3 regions of the Enterococcus innesii genome follow, and region 3 is predicted to be linked to each of the others. Evidence: predicted binding sites of a transcription regulator. Region 3 holds the regulator's gene; each other region holds the start of a gene.
The links. Region 3 encodes NrdR, which represses ribonucleotide reductase genes. Its sites were predicted from a motif close to ACACNATATATNGTGT; they were not measured.
Positions count from the first base shown of each region.

Region 1: the regulator NrdR is predicted to act here: its motif matches at 7,775-7,790, upstream of nrdH (glutaredoxin-like protein NrdH).
Region 2: the regulator NrdR is predicted to act here: its motif matches at 8,498-8,513, upstream of ENLAB_RS06115 (deoxynucleoside kinase).

Region 1 is NZ_AP025635.1:2,700,320-2,711,349, forward strand. It holds gene glpK (glycerol kinase GlpK) at 1-381, shown strand, start outside; gene glpO (type 1 glycerol-3-phosphate oxidase) at 385-2,214, shown strand; gene ENLAB_RS12615 (MIP/aquaporin family protein) at 2,207-2,923, shown strand; gene ENLAB_RS12620 (alpha/beta hydrolase) at 3,014-4,069, shown strand; gene nrdF (class 1b ribonucleoside-diphosphate reductase subunit beta) at 4,129-5,094, opposite strand; gene nrdE (class 1b ribonucleoside-diphosphate reductase subunit alpha) at 5,192-7,351, opposite strand; gene nrdH (glutaredoxin-like protein NrdH) at 7,449-7,673, opposite strand; gene ENLAB_RS12640 (FeoA family protein) at 8,031-8,501, shown strand; gene feoB (ferrous iron transport protein B) at 8,498-10,636, shown strand; gene ENLAB_RS12650 (hypothetical protein) at 10,633-10,764, shown strand.
Region 2 is NZ_AP025635.1:1,327,679-1,338,708, forward strand. It holds gene ENLAB_RS06070 (MptD family putative ECF transporter S component) at 1-58, opposite strand, end outside; gene ENLAB_RS06075 (helix-turn-helix transcriptional regulator) at 607-1,182, shown strand; gene ENLAB_RS06080 (ABC transporter ATP-binding protein) at 1,207-2,826, opposite strand; gene rplT (50S ribosomal protein L20) at 3,022-3,381, opposite strand; gene rpmI (50S ribosomal protein L35) at 3,445-3,645, opposite strand; gene infC (translation initiation factor IF-3) at 3,706-4,227, opposite strand; ribosomal protein L20 leader region at 4,275-4,398, opposite strand; gene nox (H2O-forming NADH oxidase) at 4,499-5,833, opposite strand; gene ENLAB_RS06105 (pentapeptide repeat-containing protein) at 6,166-6,801, shown strand; gene ENLAB_RS06110 (magnesium transporter CorA family protein) at 6,798-7,703, opposite strand; gene ENLAB_RS06115 (deoxynucleoside kinase) at 7,794-8,438, opposite strand; gene mvk (mevalonate kinase) at 8,744-9,676, shown strand; gene mvaD (diphosphomevalonate decarboxylase) at 9,669-10,667, shown strand; gene ENLAB_RS06130 (phosphomevalonate kinase) at 10,704-11,030, shown strand, end outside.
Region 3 is NZ_AP025635.1:204,055-215,084, reverse strand. It holds gene polA (DNA polymerase I) at 1-672, shown strand, start outside; gene mutM (DNA-formamidopyrimidine glycosylase) at 688-1,530, shown strand; gene coaE (dephospho-CoA kinase) at 1,527-2,120, shown strand; gene ENLAB_RS01070 (ABC transporter ATP-binding protein) at 2,282-3,061, opposite strand; gene ENLAB_RS01065 (hypothetical protein) at 3,238-3,567, shown strand; gene ENLAB_RS01060 (FusB/FusC family EF-G-binding protein) at 3,814-4,455, shown strand; gene nrdR (transcriptional regulator NrdR) at 4,659-5,129, shown strand; gene ENLAB_RS01050 (replication initiation and membrane attachment family protein) at 5,143-6,519, shown strand; gene dnaI (primosomal protein DnaI) at 6,519-7,448, shown strand; gene ENLAB_RS01040 (hypothetical protein) at 7,475-7,936, shown strand; gene ENLAB_RS01035 (tRNA (adenine(22)-N(1))-methyltransferase) at 8,032-8,727, shown strand; gene ENLAB_RS01030 (Nif3-like dinuclear metal center hexameric protein) at 8,724-9,842, shown strand; gene pepT (peptidase T) at 9,854-11,030, shown strand, end outside.

The DNA of each region.
Region 1 (11,030 bases), 1.0 Mb from region 3:
ACATTGCAAGCTGTTGCGTATCAATCAAAAGATGTCATCGACACGATGAAAAAAGATTCCGGTATCGATATCCCATTGCTGAAAGTCGATGGCGGGGCAGCCAAAAACGATTTATTGATGCAGTTCCAAGCGGACATTTTAGACATTGACGTACAACGAGCAGCGAATCTGGAAACAACCGCATTAGGTGCAGCTTACTTGGCAGGGCTAGCGGTTGGCTTCTGGAAAGACTTGGATGAATTGAAATCAATGGCAGAAGAAGGGCAAATGTTTACGCCAGAAATGCCAGCAGAAGAAAGAGACAATTTGTACGAAGGTTGGAAACAAGCGGTGGCGGCTACTCAGACCTTCAAATTCAAAGCGAAGAAAGAAGGCGAGTAAGCCATGACCTTTTCTCACAAAGATCGGAAGCAAACCATTCAAGAAGCGGCAAAGACCACCTATGATGTATTGATCATCGGTGGTGGGATCACTGGCGCAGGGGTTGCTGTTCAAACCGCAGCCGCTGGGATGAAGACGGTTCTTTTGGAAATGCAAGACTTTGCCGAAGGGACGTCTTCGCGGTCCACGAAACTCGTTCATGGCGGTATTCGTTATTTGAAAACCTTTGACGTGGAAGTGGTCGCTGACACCGTGCGGGAACGGGCAATCGTCCAACAAATTGCTCCCCATATCCCGAAACCAGATCCGATGCTTTTACCGATTTACGATGAACCGGGGGCAACCTTCTCTTTGTTTTCTGTCAAAGTGGCGATGGATCTTTATGATCGCTTAGCAAATGTGACAGGCAGTAAATACGAAAATTATCTGTTGACGAAAGAAGAGGTCTTAGAACGCGAACCACAGCTGCAGGCGGAAAACTTAGTTGGTGGTGGAGTCTATCTTGATTTTCGCAACAACGATGCCCGCTTGGTGATCGAAAACATCAAACGAGCACAAGCCGATGGGGCAGCAATGATCAGTAAAGCCAAAGTCGTCGGCATCTTACATGATGAGCAAGGCATCATCAATGGGGTAGAAGTGGAGGATCAACTGACAAACGAGCGCTTTGAGGTTCACGCCAAAGTCGTGATCAACACGACCGGCCCTTGGTCAGACATCGTTCGTCAATTAGACAAGAATGATGAGCTGCCGCCACAAATGCGTCCGACGAAAGGTGTCCATTTAGTGGTCGATCGGGAAAAACTAAAAGTGCCGCAACCAACCTATTTTGATAATGGGAAAAATGATGGTCGGATGGTTTTCGTGGTTCCAAGAGAAAACAAGACCTATTTTGGCACAACCGATACGGACTATACAGGCGATTTTGCCCATCCGACGGTCACACAAGAAGATGTCGATTATCTACTGACCATCGTGAATGAACGCTTTCCACATGCACAAATCACCCTTGATGATATCGAAGCGAGCTGGGCTGGTCTACGTCCATTGATTACGAATAATGGTGGTTCGGATTACAATGGCGGCGGTAAAGGCAAACTATCGGATGAAAGCTTTGAGCAGATCGTTGAAAGCGTCAAAGAATATCTTGCAGATGAGCGGCAGCGACCAGTTGTAGAAAAAGCTGTAAAACAAGCGCAAGAACGAGTAGAAGCCAGCAAAGTGGATCCATCGCAAGTTTCTCGCGGCAGCAGTTTGGAACGCTCAAAAGACGGACTATTGACGTTGGCAGGCGGAAAAATCACCGACTATCGTTTGATGGCGGAAGGAGCAGTCAAACGGATCAATGAATTGCTTCAAGAAAGCGGTGCTTCCTTCGAGTTAGTGGATTCAACCACGTACCCAGTTTCTGGTGGGGAGCTTGATGCAGCCAATGTAGAGGAAGAATTAGCGAAGCTGGCTGACCAAGCGCAAGCCGCTGGGTTCAATGAAGCAGATGCGACGTATTTGGCTCATCTTTATGGGTCGAATCTTCCCCAAGTGTTGAACTACAAGACGAAGTTTGAGGGCTTAGATGAAAAAGAAAGCACTGCCTTGAACTATTCCTTGCATGAAGAAATGGTTCTGACGCCTGTCGATTATCTATTGCGTCGGACCAACCATATCCTATTTATGCGAGATACCTTAGATGAAGTCAAAGCCGGCGTCGTTGCAGCTATGACCGACTTCTTTGGCTGGGACGAGGAAGAAAAAGCAGCCCATGTAGCAGAATTGAACCAAGTGATCGCAGAATCAGATTTAACAGCCTTAAAAGGAGGAAAAAAAGATGAATGAGACAACCCAGATCTTTAGTGAATTTCTAGGAACGGCTATTTTGGTTTTGTTAGGGGATGGCGTGTGTGCGGCTGTCAATCTGAAAAAGAGTAAAGCAGAAGCCTCTGGCTGGATCGTGATCGCGATGGGCTGGGCAACGGCGGTAACGATTGCCGTTTACGTTTCAGGGTACATGGGACCTGCTCACTTGAATCCAGCCGTTACATTAGGCATGGCGATGACAGGGAATTTTTCTTGGAGCTTAGCTGTACCGTTTATGCTGGCGCAGATTGCTGGTGCGATCGTAGGGGCAATCCTCGTTTGGCTCAACTACTTGCCATTATGGGATGAAACAAAAGACCAAGGCGCGATTTTAGGCACCTTTGCAACAGGGCCTGCAGTTCGTAATTTAGTATCGAATACGATCACTGAAGTAATTGGTACCTTTGTCTTAGTCTTTGGCTTATTGGCTTTTGGTGCCAATACCTTTACGGATGGATTAAATCCCATCGTTGTTGGGATCTTGATCTTAGCGATCGGACTGTCTCTTGGTGGACCAACAGGCTATGCCATCAACCCGGCACGGGACTTAGGACCACGGATCGCTCACCAAATCTTACCAATCAAAAACAAAGGGACTTCCGATTGGGGCTATGCGTTAGTACCAATCATCGGTCCAATGATCGGTGCAGCGATCGCAGCTGGTTTGTTTATGATGTTGCCATTATAAACGATGTTATTTTAAGGATGGTGCCTATTGGTATCATCCTTTTTTAATCTTTAGCGATTGTCATTGAATTTGCTAAAAAAACATGGTTAAATGAAAAAGCTGAAACAGAACGAAGGAAGGAGCTTTTGCGTGAAAAAAATTCTGCGCTTTTTCATGTGGGTGGCGATTGTCCTGATCGGACTCTTAGCTGCCGTTTTTCTGGCTTTTCAACTCTCCCCACGACCGGGGGCTTTTTTGATCGGTCATCTGTTTAACCAAGAAGTGACCATCAAGGATGAGGCAGCTTATCAAAAAAGTTTGCCGAATGTGACGGTCAAACAGGACTTGACGTATCAATCGGATTATCAACGCAGTACCTTTGATTTATATTATCCCAAAGAGGCACAAGGCCCTGTTCCAGTCATTTTTTGGGTCCATGGGGGCGGCTATGTCGGGGGAGACAAAGAAGGCGTCAAAGAGTTTGCGACCTATGTCGTCGATGAAACCAAAGCCGCTGTGATTTCGATTAATTATGAATGGGCACCAAGTCTGCATTATCCGGGACAGGTCAAACAGTTAGCCCAAGCGGTTGACTCGATCAAAGCAGATGCCCAAGCATACTCCATGCTTGATTTCGATCAACTCTTCTTCGGTGGAGATTCTGCAGGTGCCCAAATTGCCGGGCAATATGTGGCGCTGCAAACCAATCCAGCGTATGCGAAGGAAATGTCCTTTGATCAAGACATTCCTGCATCGGCCCTGAAAGGGTTTATTTCCTATTGCGGCCCCCTTGATTTGAAGCAGATCGTTGGAACTTCTTCGGATGATCGTTTTATGAAATTCTTTGTTAAAACGGTGGCTTGGTCGTTATTAGGCAAAAAAGAATGGCAAGATAGTCCCCAACTGCAGGAGATCTCACTGGTGGATAAATTGACGGCTGATTTTCCACCAACGTATATTACTGATGGCAACGCCTATTCCTTTGAAGACCAAGGCATTGCCTTTGCCAACCAGCTGCAAGCTCTTGATATTCCCGTGACAAGTCGTTTTTACAAAGGGAATTCGGAAACAGTGACCCACGAATACCAATTTGATTATAGCTTGCCGCAAGCACAGGCCTGTTTGACAGAAACGTTGACCTTTATCAAAGACCAGCTGGCTCACTAAAAAACACCTTGTTTCTCACTCTCTATTGGCGAGAAACAAGGTGTTTATTTGTAAGCAAATCAATCAAGTCCGATGAAGTAGTCATCGTCTTTCATCGCTTCTACGGAACCGAGCAGATACCCGTTCCCAACTTGTGAGAAGAAGTCGTGATTGCTGGTACCAGTTGAAATACCGTTCATGACGATTGGATTGACATCGTTGGCGGTGTCTGGGAAAAGTGGGTCTTGTCCTAGATTCATCAAAGCCTTATTGGCATTGTAACGCAAGAAGGTTTTGACTTCCTCGGTCCAGCCGATCTCATCGTATAATTCTTCGGTATAACGCTCTTCGTTTTCATACAACTCATACAACAAGTCGTACATCCAGTCTTTCAGCTTTTGCTGTTCGTCTTCTGGTAATTCGTTGAAACCTAATTGGAATTTGTAGCCAATATACGTGCCATGAACGGATTCGTCACGAATGATCAATTTGATGATCTCCGCTACGTTCGCTAGTTTGTTATTGCCTAAGTAGTAAAGGGGTGTATAGAAACCTGAGTAGAATAAGAAGGTCTCTAGAAACACACTGGCGATTTTTTTCTCTAACGGTGTCCCATTTTTGTAGATCTCATTGATTCGTTCGGCTTTCTTTTGCAAATATGGATTGGTGTTGGTCCATTCAAAAATATCAGCGATCTCCGCTTTTGTATTCAAGGTGCTGAAAATCGATGAATAACTTTTTGCATGGACAGATTCCATAAATTGGATGTTGTTCAAGACCGCTTCTTCATGTGGGGTGCGGACATCTTTACGCAGTTGATCCATACCGCTTTCTGATTGAACGGTATCTAATAAGGTCAAACCGCCAAAGACGTAGCCTACCGTCGTTTTTTCTAATGGTGATAGCGTCCGCCAATCATCAAGGTCATTTGATAAAGGGATCCGCGTATCTAACCAGAATTGCTCTGTTAATTTTTCCCAAGTGGATTTATCGATGATATCTTCGATCTCATTCCAGTTGATTGCTTCATAGTAAGTCTTACCCATAGTCGGTTCCTCCAATAATCGTATCAAGACAACAGCCGACCCGCTGTCAAGAAAGAGCAGGGGCAGGCGGTTAGTTCGTTTTCAGGCAAAAGTTGGATTAGATGACACAGCTTTCACATTGGTTGCTGCCGATCTCTTCTGCATCATCTGTAAAGGTCCGTACATAGTAGATCGATTTGATGCCTTTGTGGAAAGCGTAGTGACGCAAGATGTTCAAATCACGGGTGGTTTGTTTTGTCGTTTCTTTCCATTCGTAAAGACCTTCTGGAATATCTGAACGCATAAACAAGGTCATACTCATCCCTTGATCGACGTGTTTTTGAGCAGTTGCGTAAACATCGATCACTTTGCGCATATCCATATCGTAGGCTGATTTGTAGTAGCCGATCGTCTCATTGCTCAAGTAAGGTGCTGGATAGTAAATCTTGCCGATTTTCTTTTCTTGGCGTTCTTCGATCATCCGAGTGATTGGGTGGATGCTGGCACTCGTATCATTGATATAAGAGATCGAACCATTTGGTGCAACGGCTAGGCGGTTTTGGTGATACAAGCCGGTTTCTTTGACGGTTTGTGCCAAGGCTGCCCAATCTTCACCAGTTGGTAAAAAGACGCCTTCAAACAATGCTTTGACTTTTTCCGATTTTGGTTGGTAGTCACCTTGGATATAATCGGTGAAGTAGCTGCCATCTGCATAAGCTGATTTTTCAAAGTTATGGAAAACTTCGCCTTTTTCTTTGGCGATGGCATTGCTTTCAACCAATGTCCAATAGTTCAACAACATGAAATAAAGATCAGTAAATTCAAGAGATTCTGGTGAACCATATTCCATTTGATTTTTTGCAAAATAGGTATGCAAGCCCATTGCGCCTAAACCGATCGTGTGGTTCAAGGCATTCCCATTTTGGATCGATGGTACCACGTCAATGTCAGACGCATCAGTAACGAAGGTCAAGGCACGAGTCATTGCTCGAACAGATTTCCCAAAGTCAGGGCTGTCCATCAAGTTCACGATATTGGTGGAACCTAAGTTACAGCTGATATCTGTTCCTAAAACCTCGTATTCTTGTTTGCCGTTGATCTCAGATGGTGCTTGGACTTGAAGGATCTCGGAACAAAGATTACTCATGATGATCTTGCCATCAATTGGGTTGCTGCGATTTGCGGTATCGATATTGATGATATAAGGATAACCAGACTCTTGCTGCAATTTAGAAATTTCATTTTCTAAATCACGGGCTCTGATTTTAGTCTTGCGAATCCGTGGATTCATAACTAAGTTGTCGTATTCCTTGGTGATATCGACATAAGAGAAGGGTACGCCATATTCTTTTTCGACACTGTAGGGACTAAAGAGATACATTTCTTCATTTTTACGCGTCAATTCGTAAAATTTGTCAGGTACGATCACGCCTAATGATAAGGTTTTGACACGGATTTTTTCATCCGCATTTTCTTTTTTCGCTGATAAAAAGCTGATGATGTCTGGGTGGAAGACGTTCAAGTAGACCACGCCAGCCCCTTGCCGTTGACCCAATTGGTTTGAATAGCTGAAGCTATCTTCAAACAATTTCATTACAGGCATCACACCACTTGCTGCACCTTCGTAGCCTTTGATAGGCGCGCCGGCTTCCCGCAAGTTTGATAATGTGATCCCGACACCGCCGCCGATCCGTGAAAGTTGCAGCGCGGAGTTGATCCCACGACCGATCGCGTTCATGTCATCAGTGATTTGGATCAAGAAACAAGAAACCAATTCACCGCGACGTTTGCGTCCTGCATTCAAGAAAGAAGGAGTTGCTGGTTGGTAACGTTGGTAGATCATTTCATCTGCCAAGCTCATGGCTAACTCTTCATTGCCATCCGCAAAGTAAAGGGCGTTGAAAGCGACCCGATCTTCGTAACGTTCTAGATACGCGGTACCATCATTGGTTTTTAGTGCGTATTGTGAATAAAACTTGTAAGCAGCCATAAATGATTTGAAAGTAAAGTGTTGCTCGTCTAAGAATTGATACAAGTCCTCAATAAAAGCAGGACGGTACTTTTTGATAAATTCTTCTTCTAAATAATCATTTTCAATCAAATAATTGATTTTGTCCATTGCAGTCGCAAAGGTTAAGGTGTTTGGTTCAACGTTTTCTTTAAAGAATGCCGCTAGGGCTTCTTTGTCTTTATTTAATGGAATTTGACCATCTACTGGACGGTTGATCTCATTATTCAATTTGAAATAACTGACATCTTTGATTTCTTTCAAGCTCATAAATGGCTAACCTCTTTTCTTGTTTTGTTCGTATAAAAAAGGACTTGCGGTCTGGACGACTGACAAATCCCTCAAAAGCATCACATTGAGAAAAATCTTAGCTCGCTAATTGACGTAGTTGATCTGGACGGAAACCGATGATCGTTTGCGCATCAGAGGTAATGACTGGCACACTTTGGAATCCTTGTTCTTTCAAAAATTCTAATGCTTCAGGCTCATTATCGATATTGATTTCTTCAAAGGCAATCTGATTTTCACTTAAAAAGCGTTTCGCCATTTTACATTGCATGCAGTTGTTTTTAGAAAATAGTTTGATATTCATAATTGTTTCCTCCGAGTTGTAATAGTTATAAACCTAGTATAAATAAGTCTCGGAGAAAGTCAACGAAAAAACACTATATCTTGTGCTTGTGAATTCGACATACACAATTTATAGTGTTTCTGTGTTTTTTATGCAAATGAAAAAAGCGGAAAATACGTAGAATTACAAGGTTTTTGCGTAATTATTAGAGGGGATATGCAATCAAAATGAGTAAAAAAAATCTCCATTGTGAAGGAAGATTCAAAGTTAAGTCGAAAACAGATTGACTTCCTGTGGAAATGGCTCTATTATAATGATAATCATTCTCAATTAAAGTGGGTTAATTAAAACAACACTTCACAAAAGGAGTAAGAACCAATGAAAATGGCGCAAACTCGGGCTTCTGGGACATACAAAATCGACTCGTTCGCAACAACCAAAGAAATCACGGTTCATTTAAACGATCTTGGCATTCGCACGGGCGTTGAAATCGTTGTGATACAAAAAGATCGCAAAGGCGGCATCATTTTGCACCAGGGAACGCGGATTGCTTTAGATGCAAGGGTCATGGAACAAATCGATGTCACAGAGATCCAGCAGCAAACCGTCATTACCTCTTTGGATCAGCTACAAGTCGGTGAAAGCGGGAAGGTCAATCAGATTGGTGCAAAAGGTGCTTTGCGCCGTCGTTTGATGGATATGGGTCTTACGAAAAACGTTCATTTGGAAGTAGTGAAACTGGCTCCATTGGGTGATCCAATGGAGATTCGGCTCCGCGGCTATGAATTGTCTTTGAGAAAGCAAGAAGCAGCGTTGGTTTTTGTCGAAAAAGGAGTCGAAACGTTATGACCTATCACTTTGCATTAGCAGGAAATCCCAATAGCGGGAAAACAAGTACTTTCAATCAATTGACTGGTGCCAAACAAACAGTGGGCAATTGGCCGGGTGTCACCGTAGAACGTAAAGCGGGGAGACTGCGAAAAGACCGGCACGTGTTGATCCAAGATCTGCCCGGGATCTATTCCTTGTCGCCTTATACGCCGGAAGAACTGATTTCCCGCGATTATTTGATGGAGGCATCGCTGGATGCGGTAATCAATATTATTGACGGAACTAATCTTGAGCGAAATCTGTATTTAACCTTGCAATTATTAGAAATGAATGTTCCCACCGTGGCAGCCATCAACATGATCGATCTATTAAAGAAAAAAGGCTTGCAGATCAACTTCGAAAAATTGGCTTACGGATTAGGGATTCCGGTAGTGGGGATCAGTGCTTTGAAACAACGTGGTTTAGCCAAAATGATCGAGGCAGCGAAGCACGCAGTCAACACACAACAGCTCCCTCCCCGCTACGATGATCGTTTAGAAGCTGGCTTGACCGAGATTATGGCGATTTTGCCAGAGACGATCCCTCAGCAGCAAAAACGCTGGTTTGCCCTAAAACTCTTTGAAAAAGATGAAGCGATTCAAGCAATGTGTAAACTGACTGATTCCCAGCAAGCAGTCCTTCAGGAGACGATTTCGATTTTAGAGATGATCTTTAAAGACAGCAGTGACGCCATTCTCGTTAATGAGCGCTATGGCTTCATTGAAGAATTGTTGGCGCTGGCAGTCATCAAGGAAACAGATCAGCACTTAGCCTTCAGCGACAAAATCGACCGCGTGTTGACCCATCGCGTATTGGCGCTACCAATTTTTGCCTTCATTATGTGGGGAATCTACTATTTATCGATTCAGACGATTGGCACGATCGGCACCGATTGGGTCAATGATGTATTATTTGGCAGCTGGATACCCGAAACAGCAGCGCACTGGCTAGAACAGCTGCGGGTCGCCCAGTGGCTGCAAGAATTGATTTTGGATGGCATCGTGGCAGGGGTCGGTGCGGTCTTAGGCTTTTTGCCGCAGATTTTCGTGTTGTTTTTTTGCTTGGCTATCTTGGAGGATTGTGGATACATGGCACGGGTGGCATTTGTCATGGACCGGTTGTTTCGCAAATTTGGTCTATCCGGCAAGTCGTTTATCCCTATGTTGATTGCCACAGGCTGCGGCGTGCCGGGGGTGATGGCAAGCCGAACGATTGAAAACGAAAAGGATCGTCGGTTGACGGTTATGGTCACGACCTTCATGCCTTGTTCTGCCAAATTGCCGATCATCGCATTGATCTCCGGAGCCTTTTTCCCTCATTATAGTTGGGTCGCACCATCGGCCTATTTTGTCGGCATGGGTGCTGTGATTTTTTCAGGGATCGTCTTGAAAAAAACGCCGCTTTTTGCAGGTGATCTGGCACCATTCATTATGGAACTGCCAGCGTATCATTTGCCGCAGCTCACAACGATTTTGAAAAGTGCCTGTGATCGAGCCGTTGCTTTTGTAAAAAAAGCCGGTACGATAATTTTTGTAGCTTGTATCTTTGTCTGGTTTACCTCCAGCTACAACTTTGCCTTGCAGCGGGTCAGTGAAGACCAAAGCATTTTGGCCTTTTTCGGTCGACTTTTGGCGCCGCTTTTTGCTCCCCTAGGCTGGGGAACCTGGCGAGGCGCCGTGGCGACGATCACTGGCTTGGTGGCCAAAGAAAATGTGATCGGCACATTCGGGATTCTCTACGGACAAACCGGTGAGTTGTCAGAAAGTGGTACGGAGATTTGGCAAGTGTTGCGCGGCGATTACACTGCTGTGGCGGCATACTCTTTCCTCGTCTTTAATTTACTATGTGCCCCCTGTTTTGCTGCTATCGGTGCGATCCATCGTGAAATGGGGGACAGCAAGTGGACATGGTTAGCCATTGGCTATCAATGTGGCTTGGCGTACTGCGCCAGTTTGTTGGTCTACCAATTCGGACACGTCATCTTTGAAGGCGGACACCTCACGCTAGGTGTTTTCGCGGCAATAGTCGTTACTGGTCTATTGGTATTTGCTCTGGTGAAGAAACCATTCCGAGGGAGTGCGCCCTTGATCCAAGTCGTAGGAGGCGAAAAATGATTGCTACAGTAATTCTAAGCGGACTGATCTTTGGCTATGGTGGCCGTGTGGTTTACCGTATGGTGAAAAAGGATCATTGTTCTGATTGCCACAGCAGTTGTCCTGTGAAGCATGAGGAAGCAAAGTAGAAAATAGCAGTTGCAAGTAAAAATTCGTGTGAAAATACCTACGGCTAGAAATACAATTAAAACGGTAGATCTATAGCCATGAATAGAGTGTTTGCCTTAAGAAGTTCTTAGTTTATTTAAGAGCTTCTTTTTTTGTGGATGCAAGCAAAAGATCTGTCCATTTTTGGTTCACTTTTTCCTTGATAGAATAAGTTTTGTGAACTGCTCAAGAAGGTTATCGAGAAAAACTGGAGGCAAATAAAAAAAATAGCCAGTATACCTGGTCT
Region 2 (11,030 bases), 1.1 Mb from region 3:
AATAAATCGCTGTATAGATCCCCACTGCAATTAAATCTTGAACCTTTAGTTTTTTCACTGTGTATACGCTCCTTCTCGCAAGCACTCAATGAAAAAACCGTTGCTGCTTGCTTGTACAAACTTATTTTTACAAAGCCTCAGTATAGCACAAAGCAGACGTTTTTAGGGGGAGATATGCTTACCAACAGTCGATTTTCTTCTAAAACAGAACCAACAAATAGAGGTGTCTTCTGAATGGCTCCATTTCAACACACAGGTACCTTTAAAGATGCACTAATGGAAAATGATGCTTTCACACGCTTAGTTGTTTTCTCCTCTTCCCATCTTTGCGAAATTAATGAATAATAGATAAGGACAAACACTAAAAATCAGCACAGACTCGTCATCATTTTCTTTGTTAAGAAACCAGCAGGTTCTTCTATAAAAAACAATAAGCAAGCTGACTGTCGCTTTTTCGTTGAAGAAAATCAATGCTGTTGTGCTATGTAAACAGCATAAAACCAACTGTAAAAACATTTTGACACTTGATTTCAAGGCATTGTCAAAGACATTTGATCGTTAGAACGCAGACATTGTCCTACACTAATGGTAGAAGGAGCGGATAAAATGAACTTAAGCAAACAAATAAAAAAACATCGGGAACGATTAAGTCTCTCTCAGGAAGGGCTGGCAGAAAAACTTTATGTCTCCCGACAAACGATCTCAAATTGGGAGAATGAAAAAAGTTATCCTGATGTTCACAACTTATTATTGCTCAGTGTTCTATTTGATGTTTCTTTAGATGAATTAGTCAAAGGGGATGTTGAACAAATGAAAGAAACGATTGAGAAAACAGCAATGGATCGCTACACGAAAATAATGTTGGTCTTTACATTGTTGGCCGCATTATCTGTTGGGCCTGCTCTCTTTTTACCAGGACACTGGTGGATTGCCCCGCCTCTATGTTTTTGGCTCGTCTCCATGTATGCCGCATTGAAGATCGAAAAAATCAAGAAAACCCAAAATATCAAAACGTATAAAGAGATCGTTGCCTTCATGGAAAATCAAGACATCGATGCCATTAGGAAAAAGCGGGACATCAAAAAAGATTTCCTCTCAAAAACAGTCATCATCTTGGTCTTTGCCTTGATTGTCGGCATGCTTGCATGGCTTAGTACACTGCCGCATTTACTGATGCGCTGATCAAAACACAGGTTGAATCTGCTTTTATGATGAAGCCGCTTCAACCTGTGTTTTTTTCAATTCAATGATCTCATCCGCATAAATCAAATTTTTCGGGCGATGGGTGATCATAATGACTAGTTTATTTTTCAATTGGTCTTTGATCGCTGCAAAAAGCTTTTCTTCTGTTGTTTCGTCTAAAGCAGAGGTGGCTTCATCAAGGACAATGACTTCTGCGTTTGTGAAAAACAATCGGGCAAAAGCGATCCGCTGTTTTTCCCCACCAGAAAGGTTGGCTCCTTTTTCTCCAATTTCAGCAGACAGTCCTCCCTTGAGTGCCTGATAGAATGCGCCTAATTGACATTTTTCTAATACCGCTATGATTTCCTCGTCTGCGATTTCCTTATCAAAAATGATATTTTCTTTCAGCGTTCCTTGGAATATTGGCGCATCTTGCGATAGATAAAAGACATGCTGATAGTAATCATTTAAGTTGTAAGCAGCCAAATTTTTGTGATTGATCAGAACTGCACCGGTCGTCGGCTGATACAAGCCTAAAATCGTTTTGATCAGCGTTGATTTTCCTGCGCCGCTTTCTCCAACTAACCCATAAATCGCTCCCCGCTTCAGCTCCAGTGTGCTATCGGTTAAGATTTTCTTTTCTTGAAGTGTGACGGATAGATCCTTAACTGTGATATAGTTGATGGTCTCAGACAATGCATCTCCTTGTGTTAATGCTTTGTCCTCTGGCAGATAGAAAAATTCATTTAACCGTGCAAAGGCAACTTTATCTAAGCTGTATTGAACAAAAATCACGTTAAATATTGCAACAGGCGTATAGATTCGATCCACATAAATAATCAGTGCTGCTAAACCGCCCAAGCTGACTGTAATCTGATTTGTGAATGCCAATACCACAATTGCGACTTTGATCAATGCGACTAAAACTGCAAAAAAACCAAAGAAAAACTCATGGATCATCGTCATTTTCGTCAAACGTTCTGTTGTGTCAGCAGACATATTTTTATATTGTGCGATCTCTTTTTCAAACCGCTTATTGATCCGAAACGTGACCATTTCCGTTAATCCGCGGATAAAGGTGCTGTTCATGGCTTCTTCTGAAACTAGCGCACGTTCTTTGAGAGAGCGTAAAACTTTCAAAAGCAAATTGGTCACGATAAACACCACTAGATAGCCCACAAGGATCGCTGGAATCAACCTTTTATCGATCATAGCAATAAAAGCTAAGTTAAACAGTGTTTCGGGAAGCAATTCTTTAAACAAGCGTCCATAAAAATTCAAATGGATATTTCTGCCCGCCGCTGCTCCCGCTTCAGTTTTCTGTAAGAGTGCTCCAGAGCCAATCTGCAAGTACTCAGAATAGGCAATCTTGCTGATTTTCACTAAAGCTTGTTCTTTGAGATAGAAATACATGCTGTTGTGCAATTTCGTTTTGGGTTTCTGCTCGAGATAGGACAAAAGCGGTACCAATACAAGCGTTAACCCATAGATAAAAATAACTGACCAATCAAATGTCTTGCCAAATGAATCGAGTAATTTTTGAAAATAAAAGACATTCGCGGCACTCAAAAATGAGACCGCAATTCCAATCCCAATATATACCGTCAATCCTTTTTTAAAATGCCGCCATAAATCAATCGCCATCGTAAGCTCCTTTTGCTGCAGTGTTCGTGAAAAAGTCGTGAGATAAATAAAATAACAGCTTTCAAAAGTATAAACTATTTTTCGCTTAATGGAAAGAAACGTATGAAAGATAGTGAGAAACCATTCCTCGGTCATCGAGAAAAAACAAAAAAACCCCGCTCAAAGAGCGGGGCTAACGTTGTTGCCAACGATTGATTATTTGTTTAAAGCGTCTTTTGCTTGGTCAGCTAATGCAGTAAATGCTGCTGCATCGTTTACAGCCAAGTCAGCTAACATTTTGCGGTTGATGTCGATTTCAGCTAATTTCAAGCCGTGCATCAATTTTGAGTAGCTTAAGCCATTCATACGAGCCGCTGCGTTGATACGAGCGATCCACAATTTGCGGAAGTCGCGTTTCTTTTGACGACGATCGCGGTATGCGTAGTTGTATGAATTCATTACTTGTTCTTTTGCTGTTTTAAATAGAGTGTGTTTAGAACCGTAGTAACCTTTTGCTAATTTAAGCACTTTTTTACGACGTTTACGAGTTACTGTTCCACCTTTAACACGTGCCATGTATAATTCCTCCTAATATGAAAATCGATAATTGTTTGTATACGTGAAGCTTGGGTTACGCAATTATTTCATGCGTGCTAGTTGTTGACGGATACGTTTGTAATCGCCAGCTGAAACCATTGAAGCTTTACGCAATTGACGACGTTGTTTTTTTGTTTTGCCGTGGAAACGGTGACTGGTAAAGGCACGGAAGCGTTTCAATCCGCCGCCGCCAGTGCGTTTTACGCGTTTTGCTAATCCGCGGTGTGTTTTTTGTTTTGGCATAACTAATTTCCTCCTCAAAATCTTTCGTTATCTGACTTTAAACTGAAACTCAGTGAGTCATTATTTATCGTTTTTTGGTGCTAATACTAAGAACATACTGCGGCCATCCATTTTTGGCTTTTGCTCAACAGTTGCCAAATCAGCAGTTTCTTCCGCCAAACGATCTAACACTTTCTGACCAATTTCTTTATGGGTAATGGCACGGCCTTTGAAACGGATCGAAGCTTTCACTTTGTCCCCTTTTTCAAGGAATTTACGTGCATTACGCAATTTTGTGTTGAAATCATTGACGTCGATCGTTGGACTTAAACGAACCTCTTTAATGTTGATTACTTTTTGTTTCTTACGAGCTTCACGGTCTTTTTTCTGTTGCTCAAAGCGGAATTTCCCGTAATCCATAATTCTTGCTACTGGCGGCTTAGCATTTGGTGCCACCAATACCACATCAAGGTTTGCTCGTTCTGCAATTTGCAATGCTTCAGCTTTACTCTTTACACCAAGTTGTTCGCCGTTTTGATCAATCAAACGCAATTCACGTGCACGAATGCCGTCGTTTACCATCATATCCTTTGCTATGGTCATTCACCTCCGAGTTTTTTGAGAGAAAGAAAAGCTTGTCGATTCGAAATCAGACAATAAAAAAACGAGTTCTTCACGAACCCGCACGTACTCCACACAAATAAATGGTAGGAATCCTATTCTGCCCAGCGATATCTTCACTCAGGCGAGAAGCGGGTGCTTCTGCTTTTATTTCTCAACTTTTATAGTATACTGCTTTTTCCTCTTATTGTCAACAGTTTTCATGATTGTTTCAAAAAAAAAGCCGGAGCATACGCTCCGACTTTTGTGTTTCTTATTCTGCTTTCAACGCAGCCATCGTGATGTAGTTGTATGGTTGGTTGAAGTGAGGCAAGAAGAAGATATCTAATAGCTTCATCTTGTCGATCGTTACGCCTTCTTCGATCGCTAGTGAGAACATGTGGATGCCCATTGCGATTTCAGATGTACGTGACGCCATTTGTGCACCAACGATACGGCGTGTTTCTTCTTCATAGACGATGCGGATCTTAACTGTCGCATTTTCTTTCATGAAGCCTGGTTTTTGGGTATCTTCGTAATCAGAGTATTTCACTTTCATGCCATTACGTTCGGCAGCTTCGACTGACAAGCCAGTTGAAACCATGTTGTAGCCGAAGATCGAAATCCCGTTTGATCCTTGAACACCCGTTGATTCTAAAGAAGTTCCGCCGATATTATGGGCAGCGACGATCCCTGAACGTACGGCATTCGTTGCTAATGCGATATAAGTGGTTTGTTGCAAAGCATTTGAGTACACAGTTGCACAGTCACCGACTGCGTAAACATCTGCATCGCTTGTCCGTTGATGGCGGTCCACTAAGTACGCGCCGTTAGCAAACAATTCCAAATGATCTTTGCCTAGCTCGTTGTTTGGTAAGAAACCGATCGCATTGATCACTAGATCAACTGGGTATTCGCCGTTGTCTGTTACAACTGCTTCTACTTTCTCTGTTCCTTTGTATTCACGTGCTAATTCACCGAAATGCAATTCAATGCCATTGTCAGCTAAGTTTTTGTCCATATCTTCTGTGAACCATTTGTCGTAGTAGTTTGGCAATGCCCGTGTCGCTGCATCAAAAAGCAACACATTTTTACCACGGCGTTTTGCTGCTTCAGCAATTTCAACACCGATGTAACCAGCACCGATAACGGCAACGTTTTTCACGTCTTCTGAGGCTAACTCTTTATCAACCGTTTGTCCGTCTTGGAATTTTTTCAAGAAATGGATGTTTTTCAAGTCACGTCCAGGTACTTTTGGTGAAATCGGAACAGAACCAGTTGCGATGACAACTTTGTCATAAGATTCAACGATCGTTTCACCTTCACTGGTCACAGCGTGTACTTCTTTTTTCTCAAAATCGATATGGTCAACCACTGTTTCCATATGGATTTTTGCACCTTTTGCTTCAAAATCTTCACGTTTTGTATAGAACAAGCCTTCGTATGAATCGATTTGACGTCCAACCCATAAAGCAGTCCCACAACCTAGGTAGCTTAAGTTTGTATTACGGTCGATCATTACGACCTCTTGGTCTTTGTAGTTATCTAATAGTGTATTGGCAGCAGCAATCCCCGCGTGGTTTGCACCGATAATAACTGTTTTTGTCATGGAAAATTTCCTCCTTTTGTTTACATTGTCATTATAGCTCGCTTGTGAATTTGAAAACTATCAACTTTTTCGCGATTTTAAAAATTTGTGACAGTTTTCCGTTGATATACGTCACTTTCAGCGGGTTAAGTTTCTATATCAAAATTATTTTCGTCTTGCAAGTAAAAAGATTGTGAAAAAATATGTATTCAAAATCAAAGGTTTTCCTTGTTATAAAAGCATTCTGCAAACCGATTGAATAAATTTCACAATGCCCCACCGCTTTTTCGTAACTATCGCGGCATCGATTCGCCGTGTTATACTGAGAGAAAAACATACAGGATGGGATCTTGATGAAGAAAAAAATCGTATTGCCAGTACCGCCCTTATTGTCGGCATTAGAGCCACAGGATTTTTATTTAGAAGAAGAACTGCTTTTCGAAGGTGCTTTCTTCGAAGGCGGTGACTATAGCTATGATGCTTGCAAAAACCTCATCTTGAAGCAATGTCATTTCAAGAAAGTGACGATGCAAAAAACACGCTTGAGTCAATGGGAATGCCAAAATGTCCTCTTTGAGAACTGCGATTTTTCTAATCTGGAATGTTTTGGTGCCAGCTTTCATCGGGTTCACTTTAAACAGTGTAAATTGACTGGTACGAATTTTGCGGAAAGCTATTTCCGTGACTGTACCTTTGAAGATTGCGTGGCGAACTTTGCTTCTTTTAGCAATACCAATTTACGGACGATGCTGTTTCGTCAGTGCCAACTAAACGACAGTGAGTTTTATGAGATGGATTGGAAACACTTGTCGCTACAAGAAAACCAGTTGAACAATAGCAACTGGTTTCACACAAAATTAGCAACTCTAGATTTTCGGACCAATCAATTTCAAAAGATCGCGTTGTCCTTTGAACAATTGCGGGGACTAACAGTCGATCAAGAACAATCCTTGGTCATCGCCGCCGGTCTAGGTTTGGTGATCGACTAACGAATTCTGCGCCATAAAGCAATCAACATCCAGACGGATAACACTAAACTAATCAGCAAGGCAATGCCCCAACCGAAAATACTATTGGTAAAAGGCAGCGGAACATTCATGCCAAAGAAACTGGTCACGATGGAAGGCACAGTCAATAAGAGGGACCAAACAGTCAAAAACTTCATGGTATCATTCAAGTTATTGTTTAACAGATTATTGTAGGTTCCAGATAGTTGCTCTAAAATTTGAAAAGCCAGCAACGTCATTTCCACTGCCTGTTTGGCTTCGATCAGGGCATCATCCAGCTGTTCCCGCTCGTCATCATCCATCAAACGATAAATGGATAACGCTTTGATCTGCTCCAAGAGGACCGCATTTTGTTTCGTAGCAGAGACTAAAAAAACCAGTCCAACTTCCAAATCAGACATTTGCAGCAGGTTTTTATTGGTGGTTTTTTCCCGTAGTCGCTGATTCAAGCGAATCCGCTCACTATTGACTTCTTCGACTAGCGGAAAAAACGTGCCAGAAATCAAGAATAAGCTTTGAAACAAAAAATGAATGGGCGTTTGCAGCGGGTTTTGCAGGATCAAGCGCTCCATCATTGGAATCACATAACGGGTATTGTGGGAAGCAAAAGTAAAGAGTTGCTTCCTTTTTAAAATAAACGTCATCGGGCTGGTCTCAAAATGATTGTCACGCTTTTCTTGCTGAGGTACATTGAAAACCAGCAGCAATGCTTCCTCTTCGGCATCATATTCGACCCGTGCGCGTTCGTTTTTATCTAAAGAGTACGTAAGCATCTCGTCAGACAAATGATATTGTTTTTGCAGTGCCATCACGCTTTTTGCGTCTTGTTGGTCGACTTGAATCCATTCATAGTTTCCGTCATAAAAGACATGTTTGTTTTCCACAATCCATCCTCCACTCTTGCTTTCTTCTATTATAAAAGAAAACAGCCAGAAGCCCAATCAAAGGACTTTCCTGGCTGTATCGGCTATTACTTATTTACGGGCGTCTTTCAAGGCCTCTTCCACCATTGTTAAAACGGCCTGTGCCGCTTGTGGGTCTTCGACAAAATTGAATTGATCGCCATCGATCTGGATTTTTGGACTCTCATTGTATTCTTCGTACCACTGATCATAGCGTTTGTTCAACTCTTTGTAGTAGTCGTATAACGAAGGATCAAAGGTCAATTGTTCGTATTCCCGTCCGCGTTTTTCAATACGCTCCAGCATCGTTTCAAAAGAAACGCGAATATGCACCAAGAGATCTGGATGCTTTTTGTGGGCTGCATACGGCAGCTCTTCTAACATATTGGCTAACAATTCATCATAGACTTTGACTTCGGTATCGGTTGCTCGCCCAAGGTCCGCATTTAAATGGAACAACAGTGAATCCTCATAAATGGAACGGTCCAAGACGTTATTGTCGTCTTTCATGGCTTGCTTGATACTTTCAAATCGTTTATTTAAGAAATAGATTTGCAGTAAAAACGCATATTTATTTGGATCTGCATAAAATAATGGTAACACTTCATTGTCATCGATCGATTCATAAAAGGCTTGACTGCCAAAATGATTGGCGATCAATGCGGTCAAACTTGATTTACCGGCACCAATCGTTCCTGCTAATACGATCACGCTCATATCCCCCAACTCACTCATCACTAAATATTGTATGTTGCCTTTGCGATACCAACTATACAATACTATATCTTGTGCCGTCAACTGAAACTTTCGAAGCACAGATCAAGATTTTTTTCAATAAAAGTTTAAAGATTTTTGCTTTTTTTTGAAATCTCATACGGAATGCTTAACGAAAGAGCCTTCTTCTAGTAAAATAGGAAAGGATCTTTAATTAAATTGTGTTTTCGTCAGGAGATAGTTACAATTGACTGACAAACGATAAATGAATCATGTGGGGTAAGCTCCCTAGAGAAATGAGGAAAATAATGTCAATTGGTACTGGCATAGCTACAGGAAAAATCATCTTAATGGGTGAACATTCAGTTGTTTACGGTGAACCAGCAATTGCTTTCCCTTTTGCGGGAGCAAAAGTACAAGTCGAGATCACAGCAAATGAAACAAACACCTTGATTTCAAGTTACTATCACGGTCTGCTTGAAGAAGTCCCCAGCCACTTAAAAAATGTCAAAGACTTGCTGCATCGTCTGCAACAAGATTTTCACACGGGTCCTTTTGCAACCTCCATCGTCAGCACCATCCCTTCTGAACGGGGAATGGGTTCTAGCGCGGCGGTCGCTGTTGCACTGACTCGCGCTTTTTTTGATTGGATCAAAAAAGACTTTACAAAAGAAGAATTGATGACCTATGTCAACTTTTCTGAAAAAATCGCTCACGGCAATCCTAGCGGGATCGATGCTGCGGCAGCCAGTGGGACAGATGCCATTTACTTTATCAAAGGGCATCCCATCACTTCGTTTCCCCTCACGATCGACGGCTATTTGCTCGTCGCTGATACTGGCATCAAAGGGCAAACGAGAGAAGCAGTCAAAAGTGTCGCCCATCTTTTTGAAACCAGCAAGCAGCTGGCTAGTCAAGCAATCCAGCGTTTAGGGATCGAAACCAAAAAAGCTAAAGAGGCCATCATAGCCAATCAATTAGAAGTATTAGGCGAAAGCATGAACAACGCCCATCAGGCCCTGCAGCAGTTAGGGGTCAGCAATCAGCAACTGGATCAGTTGGTTTCCTTAGCATTGGCACACGGGGCTTACGGGGCAAAGCTGACCGGCGGAGGCCGGGGCGGCTGTATGATCGCACTAACCAAAACGAAGGAACAGGCTGAGAATATCAGCCGTATTTTATTGTCCGATGGCGCTCGTGCGGCATGGATACAAGGATTAGGAGTTTATGAACATGTATAAGGGAAAGGCTCGCGCCTACACGAATATCGCATTGATCAAGTATTGGGGAAAACAAGACGAAACCTTCATTTTACCGATGAACAATAGTTTGTCCCTGACCCTCGATGCCTTTTACACAGAAACAACGGTGGCTTTTTCACCCGATTTTACGCAGGATCGCTTTACGCTGGATGGCGTGGTGCAAACAGACGCTGCCACCAAAAAAGTTGCGGACTTTTTGGATCTGGTACGAAAAAAAGCGGACTGCCCGTGGTATGCCACGGTGGAAAGTCAAAACTTCGTCCCAACCGCTGCTGGACTTGCCTCTTCTGCCAGTGGATTAGCGGCATTGGCGGGTGCCTGTAGTGAAGCACTGGACTTAAACTTGTCGGAGCAAGCGTTATCCCGTTTGGCCCGTCGCGGTTCTGGTTCGGCTTGTCGGAGTATCTACGGCGGCTTTGCTGAATGGCATCAAGGCACCGATGAGACTTCTTTTGCCACCCAAGTGCCGTCGAATGGCTGGGAAGAAGAATTGAGTATGATCTTTATTTTGATCAATGCACAAGCCAAAGAAGTCTCCAGTCGTGAGGGGATGCGCCGAACCGTTGAAACCTCGAGCTTTTATCCAGGCTGGCTTTCTGCCACTGCCACCGATCTTGTGAAAATGAAACAAGCGATTGCCGAAAAAGACTTTACTGCTTTAGGTGAAACGACCGAGGCCAACGCCTTGAAAATGCATGGAACGACCTTAGCCGCCGAACCACCTTTTACTTATTGGTCTTCTGAATCTTTGCGAGCTATGGAATGTGTCCGAATGCTGCGAAAAAAAGGATTGGCTTGCTATTTCACGATGGATGCTGGTCCCAATGTCAAAGTTTTATGCCAAAAACAAGAAGAACAAACGATTTTACGTGAATTAAGTGCTCACTTTGCCTCAGAACAATTAGTAACTGCTCATGCGGGCAAAGGATTAGCCTTTTTACCGGTGGAAGAATCTTCCCCCATCAACTAAGAAGCCATTAAGAAGCCATCGATTAGGAGTGTCGAAATGATTGAACTATCCGTTCCTGGAAAACTATTTATTGCTGGTGAATACGCCGTTGTCGAACCTGGTCATCCTGCAATCATCGTTGCCGTTGACCAATTTATCACGGTCACTGTTGAAGAGGCCCGTAAAAACGGCAGCATCCAGTCTGCCCAATACAGCGACCTGCCAATTCGCTGGACGCGTCGCAAAGGCGAATTAGTCTTAGACCACCGGGATAACCCGTTCCACTATATTTTGGCAGCCATTCGTCTGACGGAAAAATATGCCCAAGAAAAAGGCATCCCCCTTTCCTTTTACGATTTAAAAGTGACCAGTGAACTGGATAAC
Region 3 (11,030 bases):
TCTCAAATCGAATTACGGGTGTTGGCACATATTTCAGATGATACCCATTTGAAAGAAGCCTTTATCGAAGGTCAAGATATCCACTCAAGCACAGCGATGCGAGTCTTTGGTATCGAAAAAGCAGAAGATGTGACACCAAATATGCGTCGTCAAGCCAAAGCAGTCAACTTCGGTATCGTTTATGGTATTTCTGATTATGGCTTATCCCAGAATCTAGGAATCACCAGAAAAGCCGCCCAACAATACATCGATACGTATTTTGAAAAGTATCCTGGGGTGAAAACGTATATGGAGGATGTCGTTCGTGAGGCGAAGGACAAAGGGTACGTTGAAACTTTGTATCATCGCCGTCGTTACCTACCTGATATCAATTCGCGCAATTTCAATATTCGAACTTTTGCCGAAAGAACTGCCATCAATACACCGATTCAAGGCAGTGCGGCGGATATCTTAAAAATTGCCATGATCGATCTGGCGAAACGTTTGAAAGAAGAAAAATTAGCAGCAACGATGCTGCTGCAAGTACACGATGAATTAGTCTTTGAAGTACCTGAATCTGAATTGCCTCGTCTTGACGCTTTAGTGAAAGAAGTGATGGAGCAAGCCGTTGCATTGCATGTACCTTTACTGACAGACAGCAATTGGGGCAAAACATGGTACGATGCTAAATAAATGAGGTGAACAGAGGTGCCGGAATTACCAGAAGTTGAAACGGTCCGTAAAGGACTTGAAAAACTTGTTTTGAATAAAACGATCGAATCGGTCGAGATCCTGTGGCCGCGAATCATCGAAAGTCCTGAAGTGCCGATCTTTTCGGCGCTTTTGAAAGGGCAACGCTTTGAAAAATTCGAACGACGCGGAAAGTTTCTGATTTTTAAATTGACAGATTATGATTTGATCTCACATTTGCGAATGGAAGGCAAGTATGAATATTTTGAGTCAGAACCAATTGTTGATAAACATACACATGTCATTTTCCATTTTACAGATGGCAGTCAGTTAAATTATCATGATGTAAGAAAATTTGGTCGTATGACCTTAGTGGATAAAGACCAAAGCGCAGCCTATAAAGGGATCATGCAATTAGGTCCTGAGCCTAAGCCTGAATTGTTTTTATTAGAAGCATTTGAACAAGGATTGAAGCGGTCTAAAAAAGCCATCAAACCGTTATTGCTTGACCAAAAGCTCGTTACTGGTTTGGGCAATATTTATGTAGATGAGGCGCTGTGGCAAGCGAAAATCCATCCAGAGCAACCAGCGGATTCATTAATGCCAACTGAAGTAGATGTGCTGCATGAAGCAATTATCGATGTCTTAGAACGAGCTGTTGAAGCAGGCGGAACCACCATTCGTACCTATCTCAATGCACTAGGAGAAGCCGGGAAATTCCAAATGTCATTAAATGTCTATGGCCAGACGGGCAATCCTTGTGGCAGATGCGGTACACCAATCGTCAAGATCAAAGTTGCCCAACGGGGGACACATTTTTGTCCTCAGTGCCAAAAATTGCATGTGAGGTCCAGCAAATGAGTTTTGTCTTAGGAGTCACGGGGGGGATTGCCACCGGAAAAAGTACCGCAGTCGCGCATTTTCGATCACTGGGTTTACCGATTATTGATGCTGATATCATCGCAAGAGAAGTCGTTGAACCGAATACGGAGGGCTTGCAGGCGGTGACGCAAGCCTTTGGTCCGCAGATTTTGACCGATGATGGACACCTAGATCGGCAAACCCTTGGTGCTTTGATTTTTAACGATCCAGAGAAACGCCGGATACTGAATCAGACGTTATCTCCTTTTATTCGACAAGAGATTTTGTCTCAGATCGAAGAAAAAAAGCAGGAAGTGCCATTGTTGATCGTTGACATTCCTTTGCTTTATGAAGCCGACTATGACCAATACATGGATCAAACCGCAGTCATTTATGTGCCAGAAGCCATTCAAAAAGAGCGGTTGATGGCACGCAATCAGTTGACTGAGCAAGAAGCGCAACAGCGAATCGACAGTCAGCTGTCAATTGAGAAAAAGAAACAACGGGCCGATATTGTCTTTGACAATCAAGGAACGATCGCCCAACTCAATCAGCAGATCGATGATTGGTTTGCATCTATAAACAAATAGATAAAGCAGCAGGTTCCCTTTCACCAAAGGAAACCTGCTGTCTTTTTTTGTACAACAGCAAATCTTCGTAATCCTACAAAGAACTATCGTTTCTGAAAAAAGTTGACTTGTGGCAAAAATCATTGTGTGTCTAATGTTTACCATGCATTGATGCGTACCTCTTACTTGGGTGTCACAATGATTCGGTCACCTGTGAAGGGGTGAAGAAGGATCGGCTGATCATAAAAAGTAGTGAGAACCTCCTCAGTAAAAATGGCCTCTCGTTTACCTGCAGCATGGACCTTGCCGTTTTTTAGCATCAGCAAATGAGTGAAAATCGGTAGCAACTCTTCTGTATGATGGGTAACGTAAAGAATGGTGGGTGTATTTGTCAGCTTTGAAAAAGCCTCCAATCGTGCTAACAGTTCTTCTCGCGCAAATAAATCAAGACCCGTACAAGGTTCGTCCAAAATCAGGATCTCTGGTTGTGCCATCATGGCACGTGCAATCATGACAAATTGTTTTTCTCCTTGAGAAAGGACGTGATAGGAACGATGGATCAGATGAGTCAGACCCAAGTCAGCCAAAAGCGCTTTTGCTTGGTCTAATTGGTTTTCATCATAAGTTTCATAAAGACCAATACTGGAATAAAGCCCAGATAGAACGATCTCTTCAGTAAGATCTCGTCCATAAAATTTATTTTGTAAAGCGGAACTAACCCAACCGATGCGCCGTTGAAGATCCGGGACAGATGTTTTGCCATATCGTTCACCTAGGACTGTTCGTTGACCAGAAGAAGGCCATAAGGTTCCTGTTATCAGTTGCAATAGTAAGCTTTTGCCTGCGCCATTCAGGCCTAAAATCGCCCAATGTTCATTTTTTTTCACTTGCCAATTGATAGTTTCTAATAAAAATTGCTGGTTGCGAATGAATGAAACCTGTTGAAAATCAAGGACTGTCATCGATAATTGAACCTAATTAGGTTCTTCACCTCCATTTATAAGAATATTCAGAAAATAATACCTGCTATTATAACACATCCTTCCAAATTTCGCTGGTCGGTTGGTATCGCATTCATATCTTTTGTCAGAATTCAGAATGCTTGTTATGATGAAACTATACAGGAGGGATGAAAACTATGGGTACTTTTAAAGACGAAAAAGATGTGATCGTTGGCAAGGCTAAAGAAAAAATCGGTGAATGGACCAATAATGAAGAACTTGCCCATTCTGGGAAAGAACAAGCACACGAAGGACAGATCAAGAAAGAGCACGATCAAAAAAGAGTCAACGAATTAGAAGATCAAAATGACGAGCGCGATGCCCGCAATGATCGAACTACCCCAGAAAATGTCAGCAGTGAAGAATTGTTGCGAGCCGAAAATCCTGATGCCAATAAAATTTCTTCTGCCGATCGTCGAGATGCAGACCAGCTGAAACATTATACTGGAATTGAAGATAAATTATAACTGAACACGGATGCCTTCGTCTTCTAGACGAGGCATTTTTTGGTTAACCAGAGTGGATGAAGAGTCAAGAGACTACTGCTCAGTTGACAATTGCTCAACATCTCATTATAATCCATTAAGATCGCATAGCGAGAAGCAGAGAAATTGGGAGGTGGTCATCAAATGCTTATTTATGCATTGTGTACGACTGTCAAGAAAGTAGAACAGCCGCGAGAATAAATGAGAAAATAGAAAGAAGGCTTTTCAATGATTGAACCTTACCAATTTCATGCGATTAAACACCAAGTATACCAATTAGTACGAACGTATCAATCGGTCAATGATCCTCGAACGATCAAAACGGTTGAAACGATGACAAAAGACGCCATAGAACAATTTTTTCCTGAAGAAGAAACCGCACCCCGAGCCATTTTAACTGCTTTCTTCCAACCAGGAATGACGATCAGCCGGAGTAACGAGCTGTTAGCTGAACTTAAAGAATACGTTCGCCCCTTTCAGGTGCCGACAACGAAGCAAATTGAAAAAATGTTTCGGAAAGTAAAAAAACTGAAAGTACCTGATTTTGCTTCCGTGGATTTGAAGGAAACCACTTATCTTGCCTGGGATGATATCGGTAGTCAAAGTAAGTTTATGATCATAGCCACTGAACAAGGGTTTACAGGGCTTCACGGTCATGTGTCAACGGAAGTCAAAAAAGGAATTTGTCCCTTGTGCCAGCAGGAAGGAAATGTGTCAATGTTTCTTTCTTTGACCAAGAGCAACGGCGATGGGACGTATACGAAACGCGGAAATTATATTTGCCGTGATAGTCAACAGTGTAATCAGCAGTTGGAGCAGCCGGAGAATTTGCATGAGTTTGTTTCTTTGCTGCAAATGAAAGATAAATAACGAAATGAAACGGCAGAAAGATTTCTGTCGTTTTTTTACATTGAAAAAAACAACAGTTATAACATTATTTAAATTTTGTATTAAATGAACAGAATAAACCACTTTGGCTATTGTACCAATGGATTTCATGTTATAATTAATCATAGAAATCGATGACTTTACGTGAAAACGTAAGCGCATAAGAGAGAAAATGAGGTGGAACTATGCAATGTCCAAAATGTCATCATAACAATTCGAGGGTAGTTGATAGTCGACAAGCCGATGATGGACGTGTGATTCGCCGTCGTCGTGAATGCGAAAATTGCGGCTATCGCTTTACAACATTTGAACGTATTGAAGAGGCACCCCTTCTTGTAATCAAGAAAAATGGTGCCCGTGAAGAATTTAACCGAGAAAAAATTTTACGGGGCTTGATTCGTTCTGCTGAAAAACGACCAGTGACAATGGATCAGATGGAAACGATCGTCGATCATGTTGAAAGCCGTGTTCGTGCTCTTGGAGAAAACGAAATTTCAACTACGCAAATTGGTGAATATGTGATGGAAGATTTAGTTGATTTAGATGAGATCGCGTATATTCGTTTCGCCAGTGTGTATCGGCAATTTAAAGACATGTCAGTTTTCTTAAAAGAACTGCAAGACATTGTCGAGAAAGCGAAAGAACCACAAGAATAGAGGGGGACAGCAAGTGGGCAATAGTTTACCGAATCAAACGTACAAAGTGTTTAAAAGCCGTCCACTTACAACGGAAGGAAAAGACGCCCTCATTTATTTGTATCAACCAATTATTGAAAGTGATGCTTTAGCATTGTATTTGACACTCGCAAGTGATGTCCAAGCCCAAACCTTTTATGGTGAGGAGGCGATAACGACGGTGCATTTAGATATCTTGAATGCCATGAATGCCGGAATGCCTCGCTTCATAAAAGCCAAGCAAAACTTAGAGGGCATCGGCTTGCTAAAGTCGTATGAGAAAGCAGATGCTCAAAACGGGTGCTCGTATCTGTATTGGTTGCAAGAACCGGTTCATCCAGCAGCGTTTTTTCAAGATGAATTGTATGCTTATCTTTTGTTGGAAAGAGTCGGGGAGCGTAAATTTAATCAACTGGTCAAGCTGTATCAACCAAAACAATGTTCTTTAACCGATTATCAGGAAGTGACTCAATCCTTCTCAGCCGCTTATGGGTTAAATACCGCTCGTTTTGCTTCCCAGGAAGAAACGCTACAGGCAGTCAGTGATTCTTTTCAGGAAACCAATGCGAACTTGGTGCTTGACGAAAAGCAGTTGGATTGGGACTTTCTTTTATATGAAGCGCAGCGCCGGTATATCCGTGCCGCTAATTTCACGCCAAGTTTTCGACAAAAGTTAGTTCTATACCATTCTTTATACGGCTATGATGTGTTGGAATTGTTGGATTTGATGGCGGACAATGTTTCTTTGACAACAGGCGAGATCGATCAGAAGAAGCTGGAGCAAGCGATCATGAAAAAATCGCGGCAGACCTTCACGAAAACAACAAAAAGGGAAGATCCTCAAGCAGAAAGCCAATTACGCCGCTTCAATACACTAAAGCAGAATGGTTTTTCAGAAAATGATGTATTATTGATTCAAGAAAGTGAAAACAATGCGCCAATCGCCTTTTTAAAAGCGATCAAAGCGGAGAAAAACAGTTTTATGACAGATTCAGAACAATGGTTGATCAAAAGCCTTGTCGAACGATCACCATTACCGAATAGTGTGATCAATGTTTTGGTTCATTACGTTTTGGTAGTCCAAAACAACGCCGCTTTGTCAGGAAATTATGTAAATAATATTGCCGCTCAGTGGTCAGAATTAAAAATCGGTACGGCAGAAGATGCGATCAAACATGTCCGGAGTCTTGTTCGAAGTGCCAAGGAAAAGCGCAGCCGACCACAAACCAACGGAAAAAAAATCATTCGCGAAGAAAAGCTGCCTTCTTGGGCTGAAAAACCAGTGGAAGAGACAGCATTAACACCAGAGCGACAAGCAGAATTAGATAAAAAACTGCAAAACTACTTGCATAAGAAAGCTGGTGACAAGTAATGGAAGATGTAGGGAAAAACTTAGGAAAACTATTGGATAAACGCAATTACCGTGATCAGTTTTCAGCAATGATGGCAGAGGTTTTACAAGATCCTGATGTTAAAGCGTTTATTGCCGAAAATGAAGAGGTATTGACCGAAGCAGATATTCAAAAAAGCTATGCGAAACTGTATGAGTTCGTCCAAGAAAAGCGGAAATTCCGCATCAATGATCCATCCATGATCGCACCGGGCTATGAGCCGCGCTTAGCGTTAAATTTTCATTTTATTGACGTCACCTATGTACCAACGAAAGAACTACTGGCATATCAGAAGCAAGAAGAGATCCGCAGTCGCATCAAAGCGATGGATATGCCTAAAGATATACAAGAAGCAAGTTTTGCAGATTATCAGCAAACGCCTGGCCGAATGGAGGCCATCGCAGCTGCCGTTGATTTTATTAGTGAGTTGACAGCCAATCCACAGGAGTTTCATAAAGGACTGTACTTTGTGGGGAGTTTTGGGATCGGAAAAACCTATCTGCTTGGCGCGATCGCCAGAGATTTAGCGGAGGCAGGCTATACGACGACATTGGTTCACTTCCCGACATTTGCAGTAGAGATGAAACAAGCAATCGGCAAAGATCAGGTGGGGGATAAGCTGAATGCAGTGAAAAAAGCCCCAATCTTAATGATGGATGATATCGGTGCGGATGCGATGAGTAGTTGGATTCGTGATGAAGTCTTCGGTGTGATTCTGCAATACCGAATGCAAGAGCAACTCCCGACGTTCTTCACCTCGAATTTTACCATGCATGAGTTGGAAGAGCATCTTTCGGTAACGCAACGCGGCGAATCCGAACCATTGAAAGCCAAACGTATTATGGAGCGTATTCGTTACTTGACACAAGAGATCCAAATGACGGGCAAAAATCGACGAAATGATGCCTAAAAAATGACCATTACTGGAGGAAGAAGATGATGAAAAAACAACTGATTCTAGGCTTGTCCTTAGCAACAGTGCTGCTGCTAACGGCTTGTGGCAGTCCCGAAAACAACAATGCATCAAGTGGCGATAACACGCCTTCTGAATCAAGTGAGAATGCTAGTTCCGTCGCCAATAGTTCTTCAGAGAGCGAAACAGCGACGGTTTTTACTGGTATTATCCAAGAAGATGCCCAAGCAGGTTCGGATGATACCTTTCAATTATTTTTGAAAGACGTAGCGGCAGTTGAAGATGAGGATCAAGTCGTCCAAAGTTTTCAAAATGATGGGGTCATTCTCCATGTCCCTGTCGAGGCCTATTCAGGAGAGATCGAGGAGTTAGTTGAAGGAGACAAAGTCCAAGTGTCGCTGCAAGGCGTCCCGATCATGACGATGTCGATCCCACCGCAAATTCCCGGTAACTCGATTCAAAAGGTTGAATTAGTGAACGATTAATGCAATGTGCGCCTTGGCAATGGCACCACAGTCAAGACGCACATTTTTTTCTATTTATGGAAAGCGTGTTATACTACCAAAGAAGGAGTGACAATATGAACGAACATGCATTATCGGATCGTTTGGCTTGCGTGGGCGAACAAATTCCCGACCAAGCACGTATCGCCGACATCGGCTCCGACCATGCTTATTTACCTGTGGCATTGATGCTGCAGAACAAAATCACTTATGCTGTAGCTGGAGAAGTCGTTCAAGGACCTTATGATTCTGCCAGTAAACAAGTACGTAAAAACGGGCTCACAGAGAAGATCGTGGTGCGCTTAGCAGACGGATTGGACGCTGTTCAGCCAGCAGATGAAATCGACACGGTTGTTGTTGCTGGAATGGGCGGCACACTGATACGTTCGATTTTAGAAGAAGGAAGCCGGAAAAATCGCTTAGCGGGGGTCAAACGTTTGGTCTTACAACCGAATGTTGGCGAAAGGACCTTGCGAGAATGGCTTGTTGATCACAATTTTACGATCATTCATGAAGTGCTGTTAGAAGAAAATGATAAAAATTATGAAATCATCGTTGCGGAAACTGGAAAAGCGACGTACACGACCCAGCAATTATTTTTTGGTCCTTTTTTATTAAAAGAAAAAAATCCAGTTTTCCTAAAAAAATGGCAGCATGAATTGAACCAGCGTCAACGAGTGGTCAAAGAGTTAGAGAAAGCCAAAGAACCACCTGCTGAGAAAATGAATGAATTGAAGGAACAAATCGAATGGATCAAGGAGGTGTTGGCATGATTTCTGGTCAAGAATTTATCAAACGCTTTGAAGCATACTGCCCGTTATGGTTGGCAGAAGAAGGCGATCCTGTTGGTCTACATGTTGGCACATTAAACAAACCCCTCGAGCGAGTCATGATGACTCTTGATGTACGTCCAGAAGTGGTGGCAGAAGCCATCGAGAAAAAGATCGACTTGATCATTGCCAAACACCCACCGATCTTTCGGCCTTTGAACCGCTTGCTGGCAGATGATCCGCAACAAAAGATGTTGATGGATCTCGTCAAGCATGATATCGCCGTTTACGCTGCCCACACCAATATGGATATTATTGAAGATGGTTTGAACGATTGGTTTTGTGAACTATTAGAAGTTGAACCCGACACGTATTTGAAGCAAACCCATCAAGTAAAAATGAAGAAACTAGCTGTTTTTACCCCTGTTGAATCGGCACCAGCGTTACGAAAGGCATTAGGTAAAGCTGGCGCCGGTCAGCAAGGAAATTATCAAAATACCAGCTATTCCTTGATTGGCACCGGTCGCTTTACGCCGCAACAAGCTGCTCATCCAGCGATTGGTGAGATTGGAAAAGAAGAACAGGTGCAAGAAGCGAAAATCGAAGTCATTTTTCCAGAAACGATCGAGAAAAAGGTGCTTTCGGCAATGATCGCCGCGCATCCATATGAAGAGCCGGCTTATGATCTGTATGCCTTAGACAATTTGCCGAAGACTTATGGGATCGGGCGGGTTGGTAACCTTGCTGAACCTCTTTCCCTTGATCAGTTTGTTGCACGTGTCAAAGAACGCTTTGGTTTGTCTGCTTTACGCCTCGTCAGCTTTCCTGATGCACCTGAAAAAATTCAGCGAATCGCCATTTGCGGCGGCAGTGGCCAATCCTTTTATTCGGATGCCTTACACCATCAAGCGGATGTCTACATCACTGGCGATATCAGTTACCATTTCGCCCATGACATGCAAGCCAATGGGTTGATTGGGATCGATCCAGGGCATAACATCGAAAAGGAATGTATTCCTCGGTTTATTGAGAAATTCAACCAGTGGAAAGCAGAAGAGAACTGGGCTGTGACCTTTGTTCCTTCCACCACTTCAACAAATCCATTTGACTATAGATAGGAGAATTATTTATGTACGAAAATTTATTGCCTCGCTTTTTGAACTATGTAAAAACAGAAACCCGTTCGGATGCGACAAGCACGACAACACCTTCCACCGAAACACAGGTCGCTTTTGCCAAAGAACTGCAAAAAGAACTAGAAGAATTAGGATTAAGCGATGTTCACTACAACGAATCCAATGGTTTCGTGATTGGGACATTGCCAAGTAACTTGGATCATGACGTACGCTCCATTGGATTTATCGCCCATATGGATACGGCCGATTTTAATGCAGAAAATGTTGATCCGCAGATCATCGAAAATTACGATGGCGAATCGACCATTAAATTAGATAAAGAAGGAAAATACACATTAAACACAAAAGATTTTCCGAATTTAAAAAATTATGCTGGCGAAACCTTGATCACTACTGATGGTACCACTTTATTAGGTTCTGACGATAAATCTGGTATTGCAGAAATCATGACAGCTATGGAAATCTTACTTAAAAACCCAACGATCAAACATGGGGAAATCAAAGTCGCTTTTGGCCCTGATGAAGAAATTGGTGTTGGTGCAGATAAGTTCGATGTTGAAGATTTCAATGTTGATTTTGCCTATACAATGGATGGCGGTCCAGTAGGAGAATTGCAATATGAAACCTTTAATGCGGCGCAAGCTGAAATCACGATCCAAGGAAAAAATGTCCACCCAGGAACTGCGAAGGACACCATGATCAACGCTTTGCAACTAGCAGTCGATTTTCAAAATGCGCTACCGGCTGATGAAGTTCCTGAGAAAACCGAAGGGACAGAAGGGTTCTTCCATTTGATGAGTCTCAGCGGCTCAGTAGAAGAAGCGAAAATGGCATACATTATTCGAGACCATGACCGGACCCGTTTTGAAGAAAGAAAAGAACAATTATTAGCGGTTCAAGAAAGCTTGAATGCCCGCTTTGATGAACCGCGAGTGCACGTTCATCTATATGATCAATACTACAACATGAAAGAAATCATCGAAAAAGATATGAGTATCATTGATTTAGCAAAAGATGCGATGGAAGCAGTGGGAATCACTCCAGTAACAGAACCTGTTCGTGGTGGGACCGATGGGTCGAAAATCTCCTATCTAGGGATTCCAACACCGAATATCTTTGCTGGTGGAGAAAACATGCACGGTCGTTATGAGTTCGTCTCGCTACAATCAA